One region of the Acidovorax sp. FG48 genome, then DNA from elsewhere that is predicted to be linked to it. Evidence: riboswitches for the same ligand, from Rfam matches in the RefSeq annotation. Region 1 holds a riboswitch; the other holds the start of a gene.
What was found. A riboswitch is a leader RNA that binds a small molecule or an ion and turns the genes downstream of it on or off. The one in region 1 is predicted to bind thiamine pyrophosphate.
Positions count from the first base shown of each region.

Region 2: it holds a riboswitch for thiamine pyrophosphate, as region 1 does, so the genes downstream of both, thiC (phosphomethylpyrimidine synthase ThiC) here and ACODSU_RS20790 (purine-cytosine permease family protein) in region 1, are expected to answer to the same signal.

Region 1 is NZ_JBMDJH010000019.1:64,581-74,686, forward strand. It holds gene ACODSU_RS20755 (nitrite/sulfite reductase) at 1-156, shown strand, start outside; gene ACODSU_RS20760 (DUF934 domain-containing protein) at 200-586, shown strand; gene ACODSU_RS20765 (phosphoadenosine phosphosulfate reductase domain-containing protein) at 637-1,260, shown strand; gene cysD (sulfate adenylyltransferase subunit CysD) at 1,275-2,228, shown strand; gene ACODSU_RS20775 (sulfate adenylyltransferase subunit 1) at 2,228-3,601, shown strand; gene fdxA (ferredoxin FdxA) at 3,728-4,057, shown strand; gene ACODSU_RS20785 (NAD(P)/FAD-dependent oxidoreductase) at 4,104-5,144, shown strand; TPP riboswitch at 5,200-5,304, shown strand; gene ACODSU_RS20790 (purine-cytosine permease family protein) at 5,374-6,654, shown strand; gene thiD (bifunctional hydroxymethylpyrimidine kinase/phosphomethylpyrimidine kinase) at 6,738-7,601, opposite strand; gene thiO (glycine oxidase ThiO) at 7,881-9,014, shown strand; gene thiS (sulfur carrier protein ThiS) at 9,011-9,208, shown strand; gene ACODSU_RS20810 (thiazole synthase) at 9,287-10,096, shown strand; gene ACODSU_RS20815 (thiamine phosphate synthase) at 10,089-10,106, shown strand, end outside.
Region 2 is NZ_JBMDJH010000007.1:23,167-33,272, reverse strand. It holds gene ftsZ (cell division protein FtsZ) at 1-370, shown strand, start outside; gene ACODSU_RS11850 (methyl-accepting chemotaxis protein) at 513-2,294, opposite strand; gene lpxC (UDP-3-O-acyl-N-acetylglucosamine deacetylase) at 2,473-3,396, shown strand; gene ACODSU_RS11840 (hypothetical protein) at 3,409-3,585, shown strand; TPP riboswitch at 3,640-3,763, shown strand; gene thiC (phosphomethylpyrimidine synthase ThiC) at 3,912-5,789, shown strand; gene ACODSU_RS11830 (methyl-accepting chemotaxis protein) at 5,983-7,632, shown strand; gene ACODSU_RS11825 (GspE/PulE family protein) at 7,699-9,087, opposite strand; gene gspD (type II secretion system secretin GspD) at 9,101-10,106, opposite strand, start outside.

The DNA of each region.
Region 1 (10,106 bases):
GTGCCGGACGTGATCGAGGCCGTGCTGAACACCTACCGCGACCTGCGCGAAAGCGGAGAGACCTTCCAGAACACCGTGCGCCGCACCGGCCTGGACCCCTTCAAGGAAGCCGCCAAGCAGGCCCGCCACAAAGACGAAACCCTGGCCACGGCCTGAAGCCGAGCTACTCCGCTCCCCCGATCCCGGAACGATGATGAACCTGAAACTTCTCGCATCCCACGAACACCAGCCCCCGGCAGAAGGCGACGCCCGCGCGGTGGCGCTGGCCAACGATGCCGACGCCCTGGCCCTCACGCTTGACGGCGTGGAGCGTGTGGACCTGCACTTCCCCAACTTCACCGACGGCCGCGCGTTCAGCCAGGCCTTCCTGCTGCGCCGCCGCCGTGGCTTCAAGGGCGAAATCCGCGCCACCGGCGATGTGCTGATCGACCAGCTGGTGCAGATGCAGCGCACGGGTTTTTCCAGCGCTGTGTTGCGCGAGGGCGTGGACGCTGCCGATGCGCAGCGCCAGTTTGAACGCTTCCCTGGCTTCTACCAGGGCGACGCCGTGAACCCCCAACCCCTGTTTGCCGCCCAGGCCGCCTGACAGGCGCACTGCCCGCGCGCCCGCTGCACCAAAACACGAGTCCCCTCACCATGAGCCAAATCGATCTCGCACGCATCAACACCGACCTGGGACGCAACGCACCCGCCCTGGTGGAATGGGCCCTGGGCCTGGGCAAGACCAGCATCGTCACCACCAACTTCCGCCCCTTCGAAGCCGTGATCCTGCACATGGTCACGCAGGTGAATCCTGACGTGCCCGTGGTCTGGATGGACAACGGCTACAACACCGAAACCACCTACCGCTTTGCCGACGAAGTGACCCAGCAGCTGGGGTTGAAGCTGAAGATCTACCTGCCCCTGCGCTCGCGCGCCCACCGCGAAGCGGTGGACGGCCCTACGCCCGCGCTGGACGACCCACGCCACGCCGCCTTCACCGAAGAGGTGAAGCTGGAACCCTTTGCCCGCGCCCTGCGCGAGACCGCGCCGCAAGTCTGGTTCACTGCGCTGCGCGCCACTGATACCACCGTGCGCGCGCAGATGGACCCGGTGAGCATCAACCCCGACGGCCTCATCAAAGTGGCTCCACTGCTGCACTGGTCGTCCAAAGACCTGCACGAGTACTGCGTGAAACACGGCCTGCCCAACAACTTCGACTACGTGGACCCCACCAAGGGGGAAGACAACCGCGAGTGTGGCCTGCACATTGCCCACTGACCCCAGGTCCGACGATGAACGCCCGCACCGACTCAGCGCTGCTTGAGAAAACCAACAACATGAGCTACCACCTCAACAACTCCCACCTCGACGCCCTGGAAGAAGAAACCATCTTCATCCTGCGCGAAGTCGCCGCCGCCTTCGAGCGCCCCGCCCTGCTGTTTTCGGGCGGCAAGGATTCGCTGGTCATGCTCAAGTGCGCAGAGAAGGCCTTTGGCGCGGGCCGCATCCCTTACCCGCTCTTGATGATCGACACGGGCCACAACTTCCCTGAAGTGACGGACTTCCGCGACTTCCGGGCCAAGGAACTGGGCGCCGAACTCATCGTGCGCAGCGTGGAAGATTCGATGGCGCGTGGCACCGTGCGCCTGGCCCACCCCGGCGAGTCGCGCAACGTGCACCAGTCGGTCACTCTGCTCGAGGCCATCGAGGAATTCCGCTTCGACGCGCTGATCGGCGGCGCCCGCCGCGACGAGGAAAAGGCGCGCGCCAAGGAGCGCATCTTCAGCCACCGCGACAGCTTTGGCCAATGGCAGCCCAAGGCCCAGCGCCCCGAGCTGTGGACCCTGTTCAACACCCGCCTGCAGCCCGGCGAACACTTCCGCGTGTTCCCCATCAGCAACTGGACCGAGCTGGACGTGTGGCAGTACATCGACCGCGAGCAGATCGGCCTGCCCAGCATCTACTACACGCACAAGCGCCAGGTGGTGGACAAGAAGGGCCTGCTGATGCCCGTGACCGAGCTGACCCCGCCGCGTGAGGGCGATGTGGTGGAAACGCGCGATGTGCGCTTCCGCACTGTGGGCGACATCACCTGCACCGCCCCCGTGGAAAGCACCGCAGCCACCCCGGCCGAGATCGTCATCGAGACACTGGCCGCCGACGTGAGCGAGCGTGGCGCCACGCGCATGGACGACAAGACATCGGATGCTTCGATGGAGAAGCGCAAGAAGGACGGGTATTTCTGATGACCGCTATCAATTCAATAGCTACTAGCACAAACAACACTGGCGCTACCGGCCAAAACGACCATATTTCCGCCCTCAAGTTCATCACTTGCGGCTCCGTCGATGACGGCAAGAGCACGCTGATCGGCCGCCTGCTGGTGGACAGCAAGGCCGTGCTGCAAGACCACCTGGCCGGCGTTCAGCGCCAGGGTGAGACCGACCTGGCCCTGCTGACCGACGGCCTTTCCGCCGAGCGCGAACAGGGCATCACCATCGACGTGGCCTACCGCTACTTCGCCACCGAAGAGCGCAAGTTCATCATTGGCGACGCGCCCGGCCACGAGCAGTACACCCGCAACATGGTGACGGCTGCCAGCAGCGCCGACGCCGCCGTGGTGCTGGTCGATGCGACCAAGCTCGACTGGAAGAACCCCAGCCTGGCCCTGCTGCCGCAGACCCGCCGCCACAGCCTGCTGGTGCACCTGCTGCGCGTGCATTCGCTGGTCTTTGCCGTGAACAAGCTCGACGCCGTGGAAGACCCCGCACTGGCCTGGAAGCACATCCAGGGCGCGTTGCAAGCCTTTGCCCAGGCCGCTGGCATCACCGTGCGCGCCACGGTGCCCGTGTCTGCATTGAAGGGCTGGAACGTGGTCGATGCCCACGCCGGCTGGTGCGGCTACACCGGCCCCACACTGCTGCAAGTGCTGGAAGAGTTGCCCAACACCCCCGCCGACACAGCACTGGCACCGGCCTTCCCGGTGCAGTGGGTCGAAAAGTTCTCGTCCTCGTCAGACACCAGCCAAGGCCGCCGCGTGTTCTGGGGCCGTGTGGCTGCAGGCACCTTCGCGCCCGGCACGGCCGTACAGATCTTCCCCAGCGGCCAGCTGGCCACCGTGGCCCAGGTGCTGGACCACGCCCGCCGCCCCAAGGACGTGCCCGCAGGCACCAGCGCCGGGATCATCCTGGACCGCGAGGTGGACGTATCGCGCGGTGACTGGATTCTGGCCGCGCCCACAGCTGCTGCAGCGCCGGTTGCCGACGACGACTTTGGCGACACGCCCGCTGCCGCCCCGGCCTGGCCCGCCAGCCGCGAGCTGCGCACCACCATCGCCTGGATGGACGACGAGCCCCTGGTCGCTGGCCGCGTGTACTGGGCGCTGCATGGCCACCGCTGGGTCAAGGCCAAGGTCAAGGCCGTGGTGCACAAGCTCAACATCAACACGCTGGCCGAAGAAGCTGCCACGCAGCTCGACCCCAACGCCATCGGCCATGTGGAACTGCTGCTGCAAGAGGCGATTCCCGCTGCGCCGTTCACCCAGGCCCGCGTGCTCGGATCGCTGATCCTGGTGGACACCGCCAGCCACAAAACTGCGGGCGCCGTGCTGGTCAACTGATGGGCCACTGACCCAGATCAGCCTCCGCACGCCCGAGACACCCCTTCGCAGCAAGGGGCCCTGTAACCAAAGGTCGGTGAAAGCTTCTAAAATCGAGGGTTTTCACCGACCCACACAACTCCTGTCATGACCCACGTCGTTTCCGAAAACTGCATCAAGTGCAAGTACACCGATTGTGTGGACGTGTGCCCCGTGGACTGCTTCCGCGAAGGCCCGAACATGCTCGTCATCGATCCTGACGAATGCATCGACTGCGCCGTCTGCATCCCCGAGTGCCCGGCCAACGCCATCTTTGCCGAAGAAGACCTGCCGGCCGACCAGATCGCCTTCATCAAGCTCAACGCCGACCTGGCCTTTGCCGACGGCTGGAAGAGCATCACCAAGCGCAAGCCCGCACTGCCCGACGCCGACGAGTGGAACGGCAAGCCGGGCAAGGTCAACGAACTGATCAAGTAACCCGCCGCACGCCCCACTGGTGACCGAGACTTTGCAAGCGCCCACCGTGGTCGAGACCGACGCCGTTGTCATCGGCGCAGGTCCCGTGGGCCTGTTCCAGGTCTTCCAGCTGGGCCTGCAAGGCATCACCGCCCACTTGATCGACGCCCTGCCCCATGCGGGCGGCCAGTGCGTCGAGCTGTACGGCGACAAACCCATCTACGACATCCCGGGCATCCCGGTGTGCACAGGGCGTGAGCTGGCCGCTTTGCTGCTTCAGCAGATTGCGCCGTTCAAGACCCAGTGGCACCTGAACGCGCTGGTGTCCGCACTCACCGTGCAGGCCGATGGACGCCTGCTGGTCGAAACCTCGCAAGGTGCGCAACTGCTGGCCCGCAGCGTGTTCATTGCCGCAGGCGTGGGCGCCTTTGTGCCGCGCACGCTCAAGGTGGACGGCATCGAGCGGTTTGTCGGCACCCAGGTCCACTACCAAAGCCTGCCCGCGACGGTGGATGTGACCGGGCGCCACGTGGTCGTGCACGGCGGCGACGAGCCCGCCGTGGCCCGCGCCGTGGAACTGGCCGAACAAGGCCAGGCTGCACGCGTCAGCCTGCTGCACCGCCGCGACGTGTTCCAGGCGCCTGAAGCCCTGCTGCAACGCCTGCAGCAATTGCGCGATGCGGGCCGCATCCACGTCGAGGCCGCACAGATCACCGGCATTGAAACCGCTGGCGACCAGCTGACGGCCTTGCAGGTGGTGGACGCCGATGGCAGCACCCGCGCCCTGGCGCTGGACCTGCTGGTGGCCGTGCTGGGTATCTCGCCCCGCCTCGGGCCCATTGCGGACTGGGGTTTGGCCATGGATCGCAAACAGCTAGTGGTGGACACCGAGGCCTTCCGCACCAGCGTGCCCGGGATCTACGCCGTGGGCGACATCAACACCTACCCCGGCAAGCGCAAGCTCATTCTGTGTGGCTTCCACGAGGCCACGCTGGCCGCCTTTGGCGCGGCCGAAGCGCTCAAGGGCGACAAGGTGGCACTGCAATACACCACCACCAGCCCGCGCCTGCACCAGTTGCTGGGTGTGGCCCCGGCCACCGCTGCCTGACTGGGCGCGCGACGGCCGCACACCACTACAATCCGCAGCGCGCTGCTTTAGCAAGCGCTACCGCTAGGGGTGTCGATGTGGGCCCGCCCGCCTCGACTGAGAGAGTCCCTTTGAACCTGATTGAGATCATCCTCGCGCAGGGAAGCAAGTCCGCCACGGCATGGCTCTGAAGACGTCAGGGCGCACCGGCGGGCCGCCCCTGCTCTGTATCTGCTTACGGAGCCATTCCATGTCCTCATCGCCCGCAACGCACGCCGCCAACGAAGCGCTGGCCCCTGTCTCCCCCGACCGCCGCGTCTTCCAGTGGCATGACCATGCCTCGCTCTGGTTCAGCCTGGGCGTGGGACTGCTGGTCATGCAGGTGGGTGCTTATCTGATGCCTGCACTGGGTACCAAAGAGGCCCTGATCGCCATCGTGGCCGGTTCCATCGTGGGTGCGGGCCTGCTGGGCTGGGTGGCCAAGCTGGGCTGCGACAGCGGCCTGGCCAGTGCGGGGCTGATGCACGCGGTGTATGGCCGCACGTTTGCCAGCCTGCCCATCATCCTGAACATCGTGCAGCTGGTGGGCTGGGGCACGTTCGAGCTGGTGGTAATGCGTGACGCCACCGTGGCGATTGGCCAGCAGTCGGGCGCCATGGCGGGAGCCCACTGGCCCGTGCTGGCCACGCTGCTGTGGGGCGGCGTGGTGATGCTGCTGATCAGCGGATCGATGGTGCAGCTGGTGCGCAAGCTGATTGCGCGCATCGCGCTGCCGCTGGTGGTGTTGTCGCTGCTGTGGCTATCGTGGCAGTTTCTGTCGCTGGCACAAACGCAAGGCTTTGAAGCGCTGTGGACGCGCAAGGGCGAAGGCGGCATGGGCGTGCTGCCCGCGCTGGACCTGGTGATCGCCATGCCCATTTCGTGGCTGCCACTGGTGGCCGACTACGCCCGCCATGGCAAGAACGGTGGCTCTGCACTGCGCGGCACTTGGCTGGGCTATGCGCTGGCCAACATCTGGTGCTACAGCCTGGGTGTGCTGGTGGCACTGACCTTGCCCAGCCAGGACCTGGTGCAGGCGCTGCTGCTGGCCCAGGGCGGGCTGATTGCGCTGTCGCTGATCCTGATCGACGAGGTGGACAACGCCTATGGCGATGCGTATTCAGGCGCCGTGTCGGCCCATAGCCTGCTGCCGCGCTGGGGTGTGCGCGCCTGGGGCCTGCTGGTGGCCGCGCTGTGCACCGGGCTGGCGCTGGTGCTGCCCATGCACAGCCTGGAACCGTTCCTGCTGCTGCTCAGCTCGGTGTTTGTGCCGCTGTTTGGCGTGATCCTCGGACGCCTGGCCTTTGGCACCGATGCACCCGCCCTGCTGGCGACAGCGCGCAAGGTGAATGTGGCGCCCGTAGCCATCTGGCTGGCCGGCATCGCGGTGTACCACCTGGCGCCCAAGGTGCTGCCTGATGCGGGCTCTGCCCTGCCCGCGCTGGCGTTCAGCTTTGTGCTGGCCTGGGCGACACGGCCGAAGGCACGCTGAGTCGCCGCCAAGACACTATTAAAAGATGAGCATTTGGCGCATGGTTGACTAGCGCTTGCGCCTCAAAACACCTAAAAATCGCTCTACAGCGCCTGAAACACCCGCTGCGCCACCGGCGCGTAGCCGTGGTTGAGGGGGCCGTGGCCCCGGCCGGTGGTGACATTTGCTCCGGCAGCAATGGCCCCCAGGATGTAGGCCCGTGCCTGCTCCACGGCCTGCTCCAGCGGTAGGCCCAGCGCCAGGTGGGCCGCGATCGCAGACGACAGGGTGCAGCCCGTGCCATGCCCGTTGTGGGTGGCAATGCGTTGTGACTGCAACCGGTGACCCTGAGCACCACCCTGCACGGCCAGCACATCCACCACCCAGTCGCCCGGCAAGTGCCCGCCTTTGAGCAATGCGGCGCGGGCGCCCAGCCGCAGCAGGTCTTGCGCGGCCAGCTCCAGCGCCTCCACGCCTTCGATACGGCGCCCCAGCAGCCAACCGGCCTCGTCCAGGTTGGGCGTGACCACCTCGGCCAGCGGAAACAGCTCTCGGACCAGCACGGCCACCGTCTCCTGCGCAATCAGCCGGTCGCCACTGGTGGCCACCATCACCGGGTCCAGCACCACGTGCGGCAGCTGGTAGGTCCGAATGGCGTCTGCCACCACATGCACCACGTCGGGCGAGTGCAGCATGCCGATCTTGACGGCGTCCACGCCAATGTCCTGCACCACCGCATCGATCTGGGCCTTGAGCATCTCGGGCGGAATGCCGTGGATGCCCGTCACCCCGCAGGTGTTCTGGGCCGTGATGGCGGTGATGGCCGTCATGCCGTAGCAGCCCAGCGCACTGAAGGTCTTGAGGTCGGCCTGGATGCCCGCGCCGCCGCCGCTGTCAGACCCTGCGATGGAGAGCACGCGTGCGTAGCGGTGGCCCGTCGAGGGCAAGGAGGTCGTCGGTGAAATCATGGCAAAAATTATGGCCTATGCGCCACGTCAAAACGGGGCACATGGGGGATGTGCTGTAATTCATTTTCCGGACGAAACAGGGGTGTCCTGCCATCAAGATGCTGTTCTTGGGCGTGCGACTGAGAAATACCCTGGGGCCTGTACAGAACCCTGTGCACTGCGACCGCAGCAGGAGCCCCGCTACCCGATCCAGGTCATGCTGGCGTGGGGAGTTTCCATCAACGGTGACCCCGTTTTGTCCATGGCCGCTTGCCACACCACGGACACACTGACGGATCTATGTCACTTCAACCTTCTTCCTTTGCCATCCTGGGCGCAGGCCTGATGGGCCGTCTGCTGGCCGTGGAGCTGGCGCGCCAGGGGCATCGCGTGGACATCTATGACGCGGGCGGCACCGCCGCCGAGAACTCGGCGGCTACGGTGGCTGCGGCCATGCTGGCCCCGCTGGCAGAGTCCGCGATCACCGAACCCGGCGTGGTCCGCATGGGCCATCACGCGCTGACCCGCTGGCCCGAGCTGCTGGCAGCCCTGTCAGAACCCGTTTTTTTTCAGCAGGCTGGCACGCTGATCGTGTGGCACCGCCAGGACGTGGCCGAAGCCCAGCGCTTCACCCGCCAGCTGGAAAACAACCAGCGCAGCCTGCCCGAGCTGCCCGCCCTGCAAAAGCTCGACAGCGGCGCCCTGGAGCAGGTGGAGCCTGCCCTTGCGCACCGCTTCAACCAGGGCCTGTACCTGCCCGGCGAGGGCCAGCTGGACAACCGCCAGTTGCTGGCCGCCCTGGTGGTGGAAATGGAGCGCCTGGGAGTGCGGGCGCACTGGCACACGCCCCAGTCGCCCGATGCTTTCACGCCCGGCGCACCCGGACAGCCCGACCGAGTGCTGGACTGCCGGGGCCTGGGCGCCAGGGGCGAGTGGAGCGCGCTGCGCGGCGTGCGCGGTGAAGTGGCGCGCATCCACGCACCCGACGTGACGCTGCAGCGCCCCACCCGACTGGTGCACCCCCGCTACCCCATTTACATCGCGCCCAAGGAAGACCATCTGTTCGTCATCGGCGCGACCGAGATCGAGTCCGACGACCGCTCCCCTGCGAGCGTGCGCTCCACCCTGGAGCTGCTGAGCGCCGCCTACGCCGTGCACCCCGGCTTTGGCGAAGGGCGGATTCTGGAACTGGCCACGCAGTGCCGCCCCACGCTGCCCGATAACCTGCCCGCCATCCGCCAGACCCGCCGGGGCGTGCTGGAGATCAACGGCCTGTACCGCCACGGCTTCATGATCTCGCCCGCCATGCTGGACGTGACCCTGGAGGTGCTGAACACGGGACAATCGACCCTGTCCGAACGTTTTGACCTCCGGCTGGAACTGGAGCCCACCGCACCCGCCCCGACCGGCGTTGCCGCCCCCGCATTTGCATGAACATCTCGATCAACCAAGTCCCGCACGAACTGCCCGAAGGCGCCACCGTGGCCGATGCTGTGGCCGCCATCGAAGCGCGCCCCCCGTTTGCCGTGGCCGTGAACACCACCTTTGTGCCCAACACCCGCTACGCCGCCCATGCGTTGCAGTCTGGCGACCGGGTGGAGATCATCTCGCCGGTCACCGGCGGCTGAGGTAACAGGAACTCAATCAAAATGGCTGCTAGTGCATACAAAGCATGCGCCAACAGCTATCAAAATCATAGTAATCCAATGACCACTCCGACGCCCCAAGACCCGCTGGTGCTGTACGGCCAGACGTTCGCCAGCCGCCTGCTGCTGGGCACCTCGCGCTACCCCTCGCCCGCCGTGCTCGAAGCCGCCGTGCTGCGCGCCCGGCCCGCCATGGTCACGGCCTCGCTGCGCCGCCAGGGCAGCAACCCGGCCGAGAGCGGCAGCAGCTTCTGGGAGCTGCTGCGCAAGCTCAACGTGCCCGTGCTGCCCAACACCGCCGGCTGCCACAGCGCGCAAGAGGCCATCACCACCGCGCAGATGGCGCGCGAGGTGTTCAGCACCCCGTGGATCAAGCTGGAGCTGATCGGCGACGACTACACCCTGCAGCCCGACACGCTGAACCTGGTGAGCGTGGCCGAGCACCTCGTCAAGGAAGGCTTTCAGGTGCTGCCCTACTGCACCGAAGACCTGGTGCTGTGTCAGCGCTTGGTCGATGTGGGCTGCCAGGCCGTGATGCCCTGGGCCGCCCCCATCGGCACCGGGCGCGGCCCGGTTAACCCCTACGCGCTGCAGACACTGCGCGAGCGCCTGAATGTGCCCATGCTGGTCGATGCCGGGCTGGGCCTGCCCTCGCACGCCTGCCAGGTCATGGAATGGGGCTATGACGGCGTGCTGCTGAACACCGCCGTGGCCCTGGCCCAAGACCCGGTGGCCATGGCTGGCGCCTTCGCCGATGCCGTGAGCGCCGGGCGTGCAGCCCGCCTGGCGGGTGCCATGGCCGCACAAGACGCCGCCCAGCCCAGCACCCCCGTGCTGGGCACCCCTTTCTGGCACCACGCCCATGCATGACACCACCGCC
Region 2 (10,106 bases), on a different contig from region 1:
CGCGCACGTGATCTTCGGCGCCGCCTACGACGAAAGCCTGGGCGATGAGATCCGCGTGACGGTGGTGGCCACGGGCCTGTCGCGTGCCAATGCACGCCGCCAGCCCATCTCGGTGGTGCAAGGTGGTCTGCGCACGGGCACGGACAACATGGCCTACCAGATGCCCGTCGCCGGTGTGGGCACGCTGGGTGCCGCTGTGGGCGTGCCTGGCGGCCATGCGGGCAGTGCCCAGGCCGACTACGGCAGCATGTCGGTGCCCAGCGTGTGGCGCACCAACCGCACGCAGGCGGCAGCCCGCGTGGATGCCCTGTCGTCCGGCGGCATGGATGACCTGGAGATCCCCGCCTTCCTGCGCAAGCAGGCGGACTGACAGCCCCGCTGATCGCACTCCGCCGCCCCTTGATGGGGGGTAAAACAAAAAGCCCTGCCAGCGCAAGCTGGCAGGGCTTTTTTACTGATGTAGCGTGCTTCAGCGCGCGTTCAGGCCTGGGTGGCCCAAGGCCTCTCAGCGATCAGAAAGACTCCCAATCATCGTTGTTGTCTGCCGCAGGCTTGGGGCTGCTGGCCTTGGGGGGCAATGCCGCCGCTGGGGCGGGTGAAGGCGCCGCAGGGCGAGGGGCTGCCGGCGCCTTGGCCAGGGCCGGGCGGGGCGCTGCCGCACGCACGGCGGGGGCCACGGTGGGGTGGGGCGCGGCTGCGGGGCGGCTGGCTGGGGCGGGCGCGGAGGTGCTGCCGTTCACGCGGAACAGCGCCACCACCTGGGTGAGCTTCATGGCTTGCTCGCGCAGGCTGTCGGCGGCGGCCGTGGATTCTTCCACCAGCGCCGAGTTTTGCTGGGTCATCTGGTCCAGCTGGTTCATGGCCGTGTTGACCTGCGCGATGCCTTGGCTCTGCTCCGATGTGGCCGCACGGATCTCGCCAATGATGTCGGTCACGCGCTGCACGCTGGCCACGATCTCCGTCATGGTGGCGCCCGCATTGCCCACCAGGGCGGTGCCGGACTCGACCTTTTCGACCGACGCGCCGATCAGCGACTTGATCTCCTTGGCAGCCTCGGCGCTGCGCTGCGCCAGGCTGCGCACCTCGCCCGCCACGACTGCAAAGCCCCGGCCCTGTTCCCCTGCGCGGGCGGCCTCCACGGCGGCGTTGAGCGCCAGGATGTTGGTCTGGAACGCGATCCCGTCGATGACGCCGATGATGTCGCTGATCTTCTTGCTGCTGGCGTTGATGTCCTGCATGGTGGACACCACTTGCGACACCACCTCGCCCCCGCGTGCGGCCACTTCGGCGGCGGACGTGGCCATCTGGTTGGCGGTCTGCGCGGAGTCGGACGTCTGCTTCACCGTGCTGGTCAGCTCCTCCATGCTGCTGGCTGTGGTCTGCAGGTTGCTGGCCGTGTCTTCGGTGCGGTGGGCCAGGTCGTTGTTGCCTTGCGCAATTTCGCTGGACGCGGTGGCGATGCTGTCGGTGGCCGAGCGCACTTCGGTCACCAGCTTGCGCAGCGAGGTCACCATGTGTGCGAGGCCGTCCAGCATGGAGCCCGGAGGGGCGGCCGGAATCTGCGCGTCCAGGTTGCCTTCGGCCACCTCGGACATGATGGCAATGGCATGGGTGGGCTCGCCGCCAATCTGGCGCAATACCGAGCGCGACACCAGCAGGCCGATCACCCCCACCGCCACAAACACCGCCAGCACCAGCGCCAGGCTCGACCACAGGGCCTGGCGCAGCATGACATCTACGTCGTCCGTATACAGCCCGGAGCCGACCATCCAGTTCCAGCCATCCACCTTGACGATGTACTGCAGCTTGGGCACGGGCGTCTGCTGGCCGGGACGCGCAAACATGGTGGGCACAAAGGCCTTGCCATCCTTGCTGTTGCGCATGCCGTTGACCAGCAGGCCGATGATGTCCACGCCCGAACCGTCCTTGACCTTGCCGAGCATGTCCTGCCCGTCCCATTCGGTCTTGAAGGGGTGCATCACGCCCACGCCCTCCGTGGTCCAGATGTAGAAATATTCGGTCTTGCCCTCGGGGCCGCCGTAACGGGCAATGCGCAGGGCGTCCTTGGCGGCTTTCTGCGCATCTTCCACCGACATGGCGCCGCTGGCGGCCTTGGCTTGGTAGCCGACCACGATGCTGTGGGCGGACTGGACGGCGGTGGTCAGCATGTCCTTGCGGGACTCGGTGATCAGCCGTCGCTCCTGGAGGAGGGACAGGATGGCCATGATCAGCAGCGCCGTGAGCGCGGTGCCGATCATGAGCATGACCTTCATCTTGAAACTGAGCTTGCTCATGGGAGTCTCCTGTGGGGCGGGTTTAATGTGTTCATGTTGTGGTTTCCAAGGCCCTCTGTACCAAATTTTGCGACCAAGCATGGGGCCTGCACAGTAGGTGAAAACGCGGCGGTAGCTCTACGTAGCCGACAAGACCTCGGCGCGTGCGGGGCGGTGCCGCAGAAACTAAAATGCACGGATGCTCCAGCAACGCACCCTCAAGACCCTGACCCGCGCCGTAGGCGTGGGTCTGCACAGCGGCCAGCGGGTCGAGTTGACCCTGCGGCCCGCGCAGCCGGACACGGGCATCGTGTTCCGGCGGGTGGACCTGCCGCAGCCGGTAGACATTCCCATCCGTGCCGAGGCGGTGACGGACACGCGGTTGGCGTCCACCATCGCGGTGGGCAATGCCAAGGTGCACACCGTGGAGCATCTGATGTCGGCCTGTGCGGGGCTGGGCATTGACAACCTCTACGTGGACATTACGGCCGAGGAGGTCCCCATCCTCGACGGGTCTTCAGCCTCGTTCGTGTTCCTGCTGCAAAGCGCCGGGGTGGAGCTGCAGAACGCGCCCAAGCGCTTCATCCGTGTCACCCGCCCCGTGGAGGTGCGCGAGGGCGAGGGTGCCAATGCTAAGTGGGCGCGCCTCACGCCGTACCACGGCTACAAGCTCAGTTTTGAAATCGACTTTGACCATCCGGCCGTGGACTCCACCGGCCAGCGCGTGGAGTTTGACCTGGGGCAAGGCAACTACAGCCGCGACATTGCCCGTGCGCGCACGTTTGGCTTCACCCGCGATGTGGAGATGATGCGCTCCAACGGCCTGGCGCTGGGAGGCGGGCTGGACAACGCCATCGTGATGGACGACTACAAGGTGCTCAACAGTGACGGCCTGCGCTACGACGACGAGTTCGTGAAGCACAAGATCCTGGATGCCATGGGCGACTTGTACCTCATCGGCAAGCCGCTGCTGGCCGCCTACAGCGCCTTCCGTTCGGGCCATGCGATGAACAACCTGCTGCTGCGCGAACTGCTGGCCCAGCGCGATGCCTGGGAGGTGGTCACCTTCGAGGACGAGCGCCAGGCACCCACCGGCTTTGCGCAGCCTGCGCGTGCTTGGTAGGGCCCGCTGGCCATGTTGATCTTTCGCTGGCTGGCCATGCTGCTGCTTTTGGCGGCCGCCGTGTCATTTGCGTTTTATGCCGGCACCGGGCAGCCGCGCTACAAGCGCCTGGGGCTCGTCATCCTCAAGTGGACAGTGATTGCCGCCGTCTTTTTCTTCGCGGTGATCCTCATCGGCCGCCTGGCCTGATGTATCTGTTGATTGGGGGGCTCTGCTGCCCCGTTTTTCCTCTGCCCTATACTCGCGCCTGCTCCGGGGTGTGCTGATGCGCTGAGATGCGAGAGGCCTGAAGGAATTCAGGCCAGCTTGCGAACCCGACGAACTTGATCCGGTTCATACCGGCGGAAGAAGAGCCGACCTCCTTGTCCCCGTGCCCGCACTCCCTGTGGGCACGCCTTGCCTCAGGTGCTGCCATGCGCAGCCACCCGAGGGGCGCACAGGTCCATTCCGGAGCAGACCCACCGCCACCGGAACCAGGAGACCTGCCCATGAACGCCCCCGACCCCCACGCCACACTGGCTGCCCCTGAAAAGTTCGCCGAGCTGCTCGCACGCACCCGCGAACCCTTCCCCGCATCCCGCAAGGCCTATATCCCCGGCCATCTGCACACCGACCTGCGCGTGCCCGTGCGCGACATCGCGCTCACCAACGGCGAGCTGGTCAGCGTGTACGACACCTCCGGCCCCTACACCGATCCCAACGCCGTGATCGACGTGCGCCAGGGCTTGGCCAGCGTGCGCGGTGGCTGGATCACCGGCCGTGGCGATGTGGAGCACTACGAAGGCCGCGCCCCCGTAGCGCTGGACGACGGCCAAAAGAGCGAAGATGCCACCCGCCTCGCCCAGCTGCGCGCCGAGGCCGCCGCCTTGCAGCGCAAGCCCCTGCGAGCCAAGGCGGGTGCCAATGTCACGCAGATGCACTACGCCAAGAAGGGCATCGTCACGCCCGAGATGGAGTACGTCGCCATCCGCGAAAACGGCAAGCGCGAATGGATGGAGCAGTACATGGCCGACGCAGGCCGTGAAAAGCGCCTGATGGGCAACCCGATGGGCGCAAGCATCCCGCGCATCATCACCCCCGAATTTGTGCGCGATGAAGTGGCCCGGGGCCGCGCCATCATCCCCGCCAACATCAACCACCCCGAGGTGGAGCCGATGGCGATTGGCCGCAACTTCCTGGTCAAGATCAACGCCAACATCGGCAATTCGGCTGTCACATCGAGCATCGAGGAAGAAGTGGAAAAGCTCGTGTGGGCGATCCGCTGGGGTGCTGACAACGTGATGGACCTGAGCACCGGCAAGAACATCCACACCACACGCGACTGGATCGTGCGCAACTCGCCCGTGCCGATCGGCACGGTGCCCATCTACCAGGCGCTGGAAAAGGTGGGCGGCGTGGCCGAAGACCTGACCTGGGAAATCTTCCGCGACACGCTGATCGAGCAGGCTGAGCAGGGCGTGGACTACTTCACCATCCACGCTGGCGTGCGTCTGGCCTACATCCACCTCACGGCGCAGCGCCGCACGGGCATCGTCTCGCGCGGCGGCTCCATCATGGCCAAGTGGTGCATGGCGCACCACCGCGAAAGCTTTTTGTACGAGCACTTCGAGGACATCTGCGACATCATGAAGGCGTACGACGTGTCGTTTAGCCTGGGCGACGGCCTGCGCCCAGGCTGCGCATCGGACGCCAACGACGAAGCGCAATTTGCCGAGCTGCACACGCTGGGCGAGCTGACCCAGGTGGCCTGGAAGCACGACGTGCAGACCATGATCGAAGGCCCCGGCCACGTGCCCATGCACATGATCCAGGCCAACATGACCGAGCAGCTCAAGACCTGCCACGAGGCGCCGTTCTACACCCTGGGCCCGCTGACCATCGACATCGCACCCGGCTACGACCACATCGCCAGTGCCATCGGCGCCGCCATGATCGGCTGGATGGGCACGGCCATGCTGTGCTATGTGACGCCCAAGGAGCACCTGGGGCTGCCCGACCGCGACGACGTGAAGCAGGGGATCATTGCCTACAAGATCGCCGCGCATGCGGCCGACGTGGCCAAGGGCCACCCCGGGGCCCGCTCGCGCGACGATGCGCTGAGCCAGGCGCGCTTCGACTTCCGCTGGCAGGATCAGTTCAACCTGGGCCTGGACCCCGAGACGGCTAAGGAATACCACGATGAGACCCTGCCCAAGGACTCGGCCAAGGTGGCGCATTTCTGCTCGATGTGTGGCCCCAAGTTCTGCTCGATGAAGATCACGCAGGAAGTGCGCGACTTTGCAGCGCAAAAGGGCGTGGCTGAGGCCGAAGCCCTGGCCCAGGGTATGGAGGCCAAGGCGGCAGAGTTCCAGAAGGGTGGTGGCGAGTTGTACATCCCGCTCAAGCCGGTGTAACGACGGGGCAATAAGCACAGCTACTGGCCCCGAGGTTTCCCTGAAAGAGCTTATGGGGGCCGTGCTTACCCTGTGCGGCAGGCGGCCCTGCCCGGCATATAGTCGCGCCCACTCCCGGCCCAGAAGGTAGGGTGTGTGCGTGGCACCAAATTTGCTATGCTGGACTATCTGTTAAAAAATGTAAGGAAGAGCCATGAATGCTCTCGGCCGCTTCTCCATCCGCACGCGTCTCTACTTCGGAACCGTCTTTTCCCTGATCCTTCTGGTCGTCATCGGTGCCATGGGCTACGTAGCCCTGGACCGCACGCGCGGCACCCTGCAGGTGCTGTTTTCAGAGCGCGTGCAGACGCTGACCGACATGTCCGAGCTGCGCACCACCCTGGGTGACCTGCGCCGGACCGAAAAAGACATCATCATCAACTTCAACAACTCGGTCGAGGTCTCTGCCCTGCGCGAGTCCTGGGCCAAGACCCTGACCTCCCTGCGCAAGCGCCTGGCCGATGTGCGCCAGGTGCAGTCGGGTGATGCCGAATTTGTGGCCTCCATCGACAAATCGCTGGACGAGATCAAGCAGTACGAAACCGGCATTTCGCCCATCTTCGAGAAGATCGAAGGCGCGCAGCTGGACGGCGCGGGCGGCGGCGCCTACGCCGATCGCCTGAAGGTCCACATGGAGGCCACCGACAAGCTGTTCTCCAGCCTGGCCGCCTCGGCCCGTGCGCAGATGGACGAGGCCCGTGCGGGCGTCGAATCACGCACCTCCACCATGGCCGCGCTGATCGGTGTAGGCCTGGTGCTGGCGCTGGCCGTGCTGATTCCGCTCACCTTCTTCAGCGTGCGCTCCATCACCAAATCCCTCGGGCAGGCGCAGGAGCTGGCCGAACGCATCGCCAGCGGCGACCTGTCGCGCGATGTGGCGGCCATGAATCAGGACGAAGTGGGCCAGCTGGTGGGCGCCATGGGCCGCATGCAGGACTCGTTGCGTGACCTGGTGCGCCAGGTGCAGGACGCGGCGGGCAACATCTCCACCGCCAGCTCCGAGATCGCCAGCGGCAACCACGACCTGAGCCACCGCACCGAGCAGACGGCGGCCAATCTGGAGGAGACGGCCTCGTCGATGGAAGTGCTGACCAGCACCGTGCAGCAAAGCGCCCAGGCCTCGCGCCAGGCCAGCGACTTCGCCTCGACCGCCGCCGAGGTGGCTGCGCGCGGTGGCGCTGTGGTGTCGCAGGTGGTGACCACCATGGACCAGATCACCACCAGCTCGCGCAAGATTGCCGACATCACGGGCGTGATCGATTCGATTGCATTCCAGACCAACATCCTGGCGCTCAACGCCGCCGTGGAAGCCGCACGTGCCGGCGAGCAAGGCCGTGGCTTTGCGGTGGTGGCCAGCGAGGTGCGCAACCTCGCGCAGCGCAGCGCCGAAGCGGCCAAGGAGATCAAGGGCCTGATCGGTTCGTCGGTGGAGCGGGTCGAAGACGGCTCGCGCCTGGTGAGCCAGGCCGGTCAGACCATGACGGAGATCGTGAGCAGCGTGCGGCGTGTGTCCGACATCATTGCGGAGATCACCGCCTCGTCGGCCGAGCAGAGCGACAACATCGGTCAGATCAGCCAGTCGGTCACCCAGCTGGACCAAATGACGCAGCAGAACGCGGCGCTGGTGGAGGAATCCACCGCAGCGTCCGAGTCGCTGCGTGAGCAGGCCCACCACCTCAACAGCGCGGTCAGCCAGTTCAAGCTGCAGGATGGCGCATCGCCCTCGGCCACGTTCAACACCCCCGTTGCCGCAGCACCCGCCGTCGCCCAGGTGGCGCGCCGACCTGCGTTGCAGATCCGGTAATTTCAGGTGTTTTTGGCTGGTAGTGCTAGTGCTTCATGCGCTAGCAGCTATCAGATGTATAGCAAATCAGTCCCGCGTCACCCGCAGCACTTCTTCGCGGCTGGTGATGCCGGCGGCAATCAGGCGTTCGCCATCCTCTCGCATCAGTGCCATGCCATCGGCCATGGCGGCGGCGCGGATGTCGGCCTCTGACGCCTGGGCGTGGATTTGCGCGCGGATCGCGTCCGTGGTCACCAGCAGTTCGAACACGCCGGTGCGGCCGGTGTAACCCGTCTGGCCGCAGTGCTCGCAGCCCGCGCCGTGGCAGTGGCTGCAGAACTTGCGCACCAGGCGCTGGGCCAGCACGCCCAGCAAAGACGACGACAACAGGAACGGCTCCACGCCCATGTCCGTCAGGCGCGTGACGGCGCTGGCCGCATCGTTGGTGTGCAGCGTGGCCAGCACCAGGTGGCCGGTGAGTGACGCCTGGATGGCGATCTGCGCGGTCTCGAAGTCGCGGATTTCGCCAATCATGATGATGTCCGGGTCCTGCCGCAGGATGGCGCGCAGGGCCTTGGCAAAGGTCAGCTCGATCTTGCTGTTGACCTGGGTTTGCCCCACGCCGGGTAGCTCGTATTCGATGGGGTCTTCCACCGTCATGATGTTGTTGCGCGTGGCGTCGAGCCGGCCCAGCGCCGCGTACAGCGTGGTGGTCTTGCCCGAGCCCGTGGGGCCGGTGACCAGGATGATGCCGTGCGGCTGACCGATCAGGCCCTCGAAGCGGTGCAGGGTGTCGCCCTGCATGCCCACGGCCTCCAGGCTCAGCTTGCTTTCGCTCTTGTCCAAAAGACGCAGCACCGCGCGTTCGCCATGGGCGCTGGGCAGGGTGGAAACGCGCACGTCGATGGCTCGGGTGCCCAGGCGCAGGCTGATGCGGCCGTCCTGGGGCAGGCGTTTTTCGCTGATGTCCAGGTCGGCCATGATCTTCAGGCGCGAGATCAGGGCGGCGTGCAGTGCGCGGTTGGGCTGCACCACTTCGCGCAGCGTGCCGTCCACCCGAAAGCGCACGCTGCTGTGCCGCTCGTAGGGCTCGATGTGGATGTCGCTCGCGCCGTCGCGCGCGGCCTGCGTGAGCAGGGCGTTGAGCATGCGGATGATGGGTGCGTCGCCGGCCGACTCCAGCAAGTCTTCGACGGCCGGCAGCTCCTGCATCATGCGCGAGAGGTCGGCGTCGCTCTCGACCTCGCTCACCACCGTGGCAGCGCTCGATTCGCTGTGCGAATAGGCGGCGCTGATGCGCTGTGCCAGGGCCGGGGCATCCAGCGGCAGCAGCTGCTGCACCGGGTGCTTGCGCAGCACTTCGGACAGCGCGCCCGCGTCGGGGCTGTGGCCGTGCCACAGCACCAGCTGGTGGCCGTCGTCCTCCAGCAGCAGTTGGGCGGTGCGGGCAAAAGCGTAGGGCAGGGGGTGGCGCATGCGTGGCGACCCTTCAGCGTGGCGAAGTTTCTGCGGGCAGCGGGGCCAGCGGCTGCGCAGGCACGGTGGCTGCGCCGGGCTCTGCGCGCTGTGGCAGCGCGGGCAGGATGGGCGCGCCGGACACCGACTTCATCACCACGCTGGGTGCGGGCTGCGTGGTCTGCTGCAGCGCGCGGATGGCCTCGTAGCGGTCCATCATCAACGCGTCGCTGGTGGCGTTGTCGCGCACCACAATGGGGCGCAGGAACACCATCAGGTTGGTCTTGTTGCGGGTGCGGTTCTCGCTGCGGAACAGGTTGCCCAGCACCGGGATGTCGCCCATCACCGGCACCTTGTCCTGGCCTTGCGAGTAGCTGTCTTCCAGCAGGCCGCCGATCACGATGATGTTGCCGTCGTCCACCACCACGTTCGACTCGATGGAGCGCTTGCTGGTGGTGGGGCCGTTGGCGTTGCTCAGCGTGGCGGTGTCGATCTTGGAGACCTCCTGATAGATCGCCATCTTCACCGTGCCGTTCTCGCTGATCTGCGGGCGCACCTTGAGCATCAGGCCCACGTCCTTGCGCTCCACCGTGGTGAACGGGTTCACCGTGCTGCTGCCCGTGCTGTTGGCGTACGAGCCGGTCACGAAGGGCACGTTGTTGCCGATGATGATGCGCGCCTCTTCGTTGTCCAGCGTCATCAGGTTGGGGGTGGAGAGCACATTGGCGTCGCCGCTGTTCTGCAGGAAGTTCGCCAGCGCGCCCAGGTAGTACTGGCCGTTGACGCGCGGCGCCAGCGCCAGGTTCAGCCCCTTGCCTAGCGAGCTGGCCGCCGAGGCGATGGAGGTGGTGGAGCCCGAGGCCAGCGCGGCTGTCACGTTCAGGATGTTGGCGCCCGCCTGGCCGGAGTTGGTGCCGATCACGCCCACGGTGCCATCACCGTTCTTGCCCAGAACGCCCTGCCACTGGATGCCGAACTCGGCCACCTTGTTGGCGGAGACCTCGACGATCAGACTCTCGACCAGCACCTGCGCGCGGCGG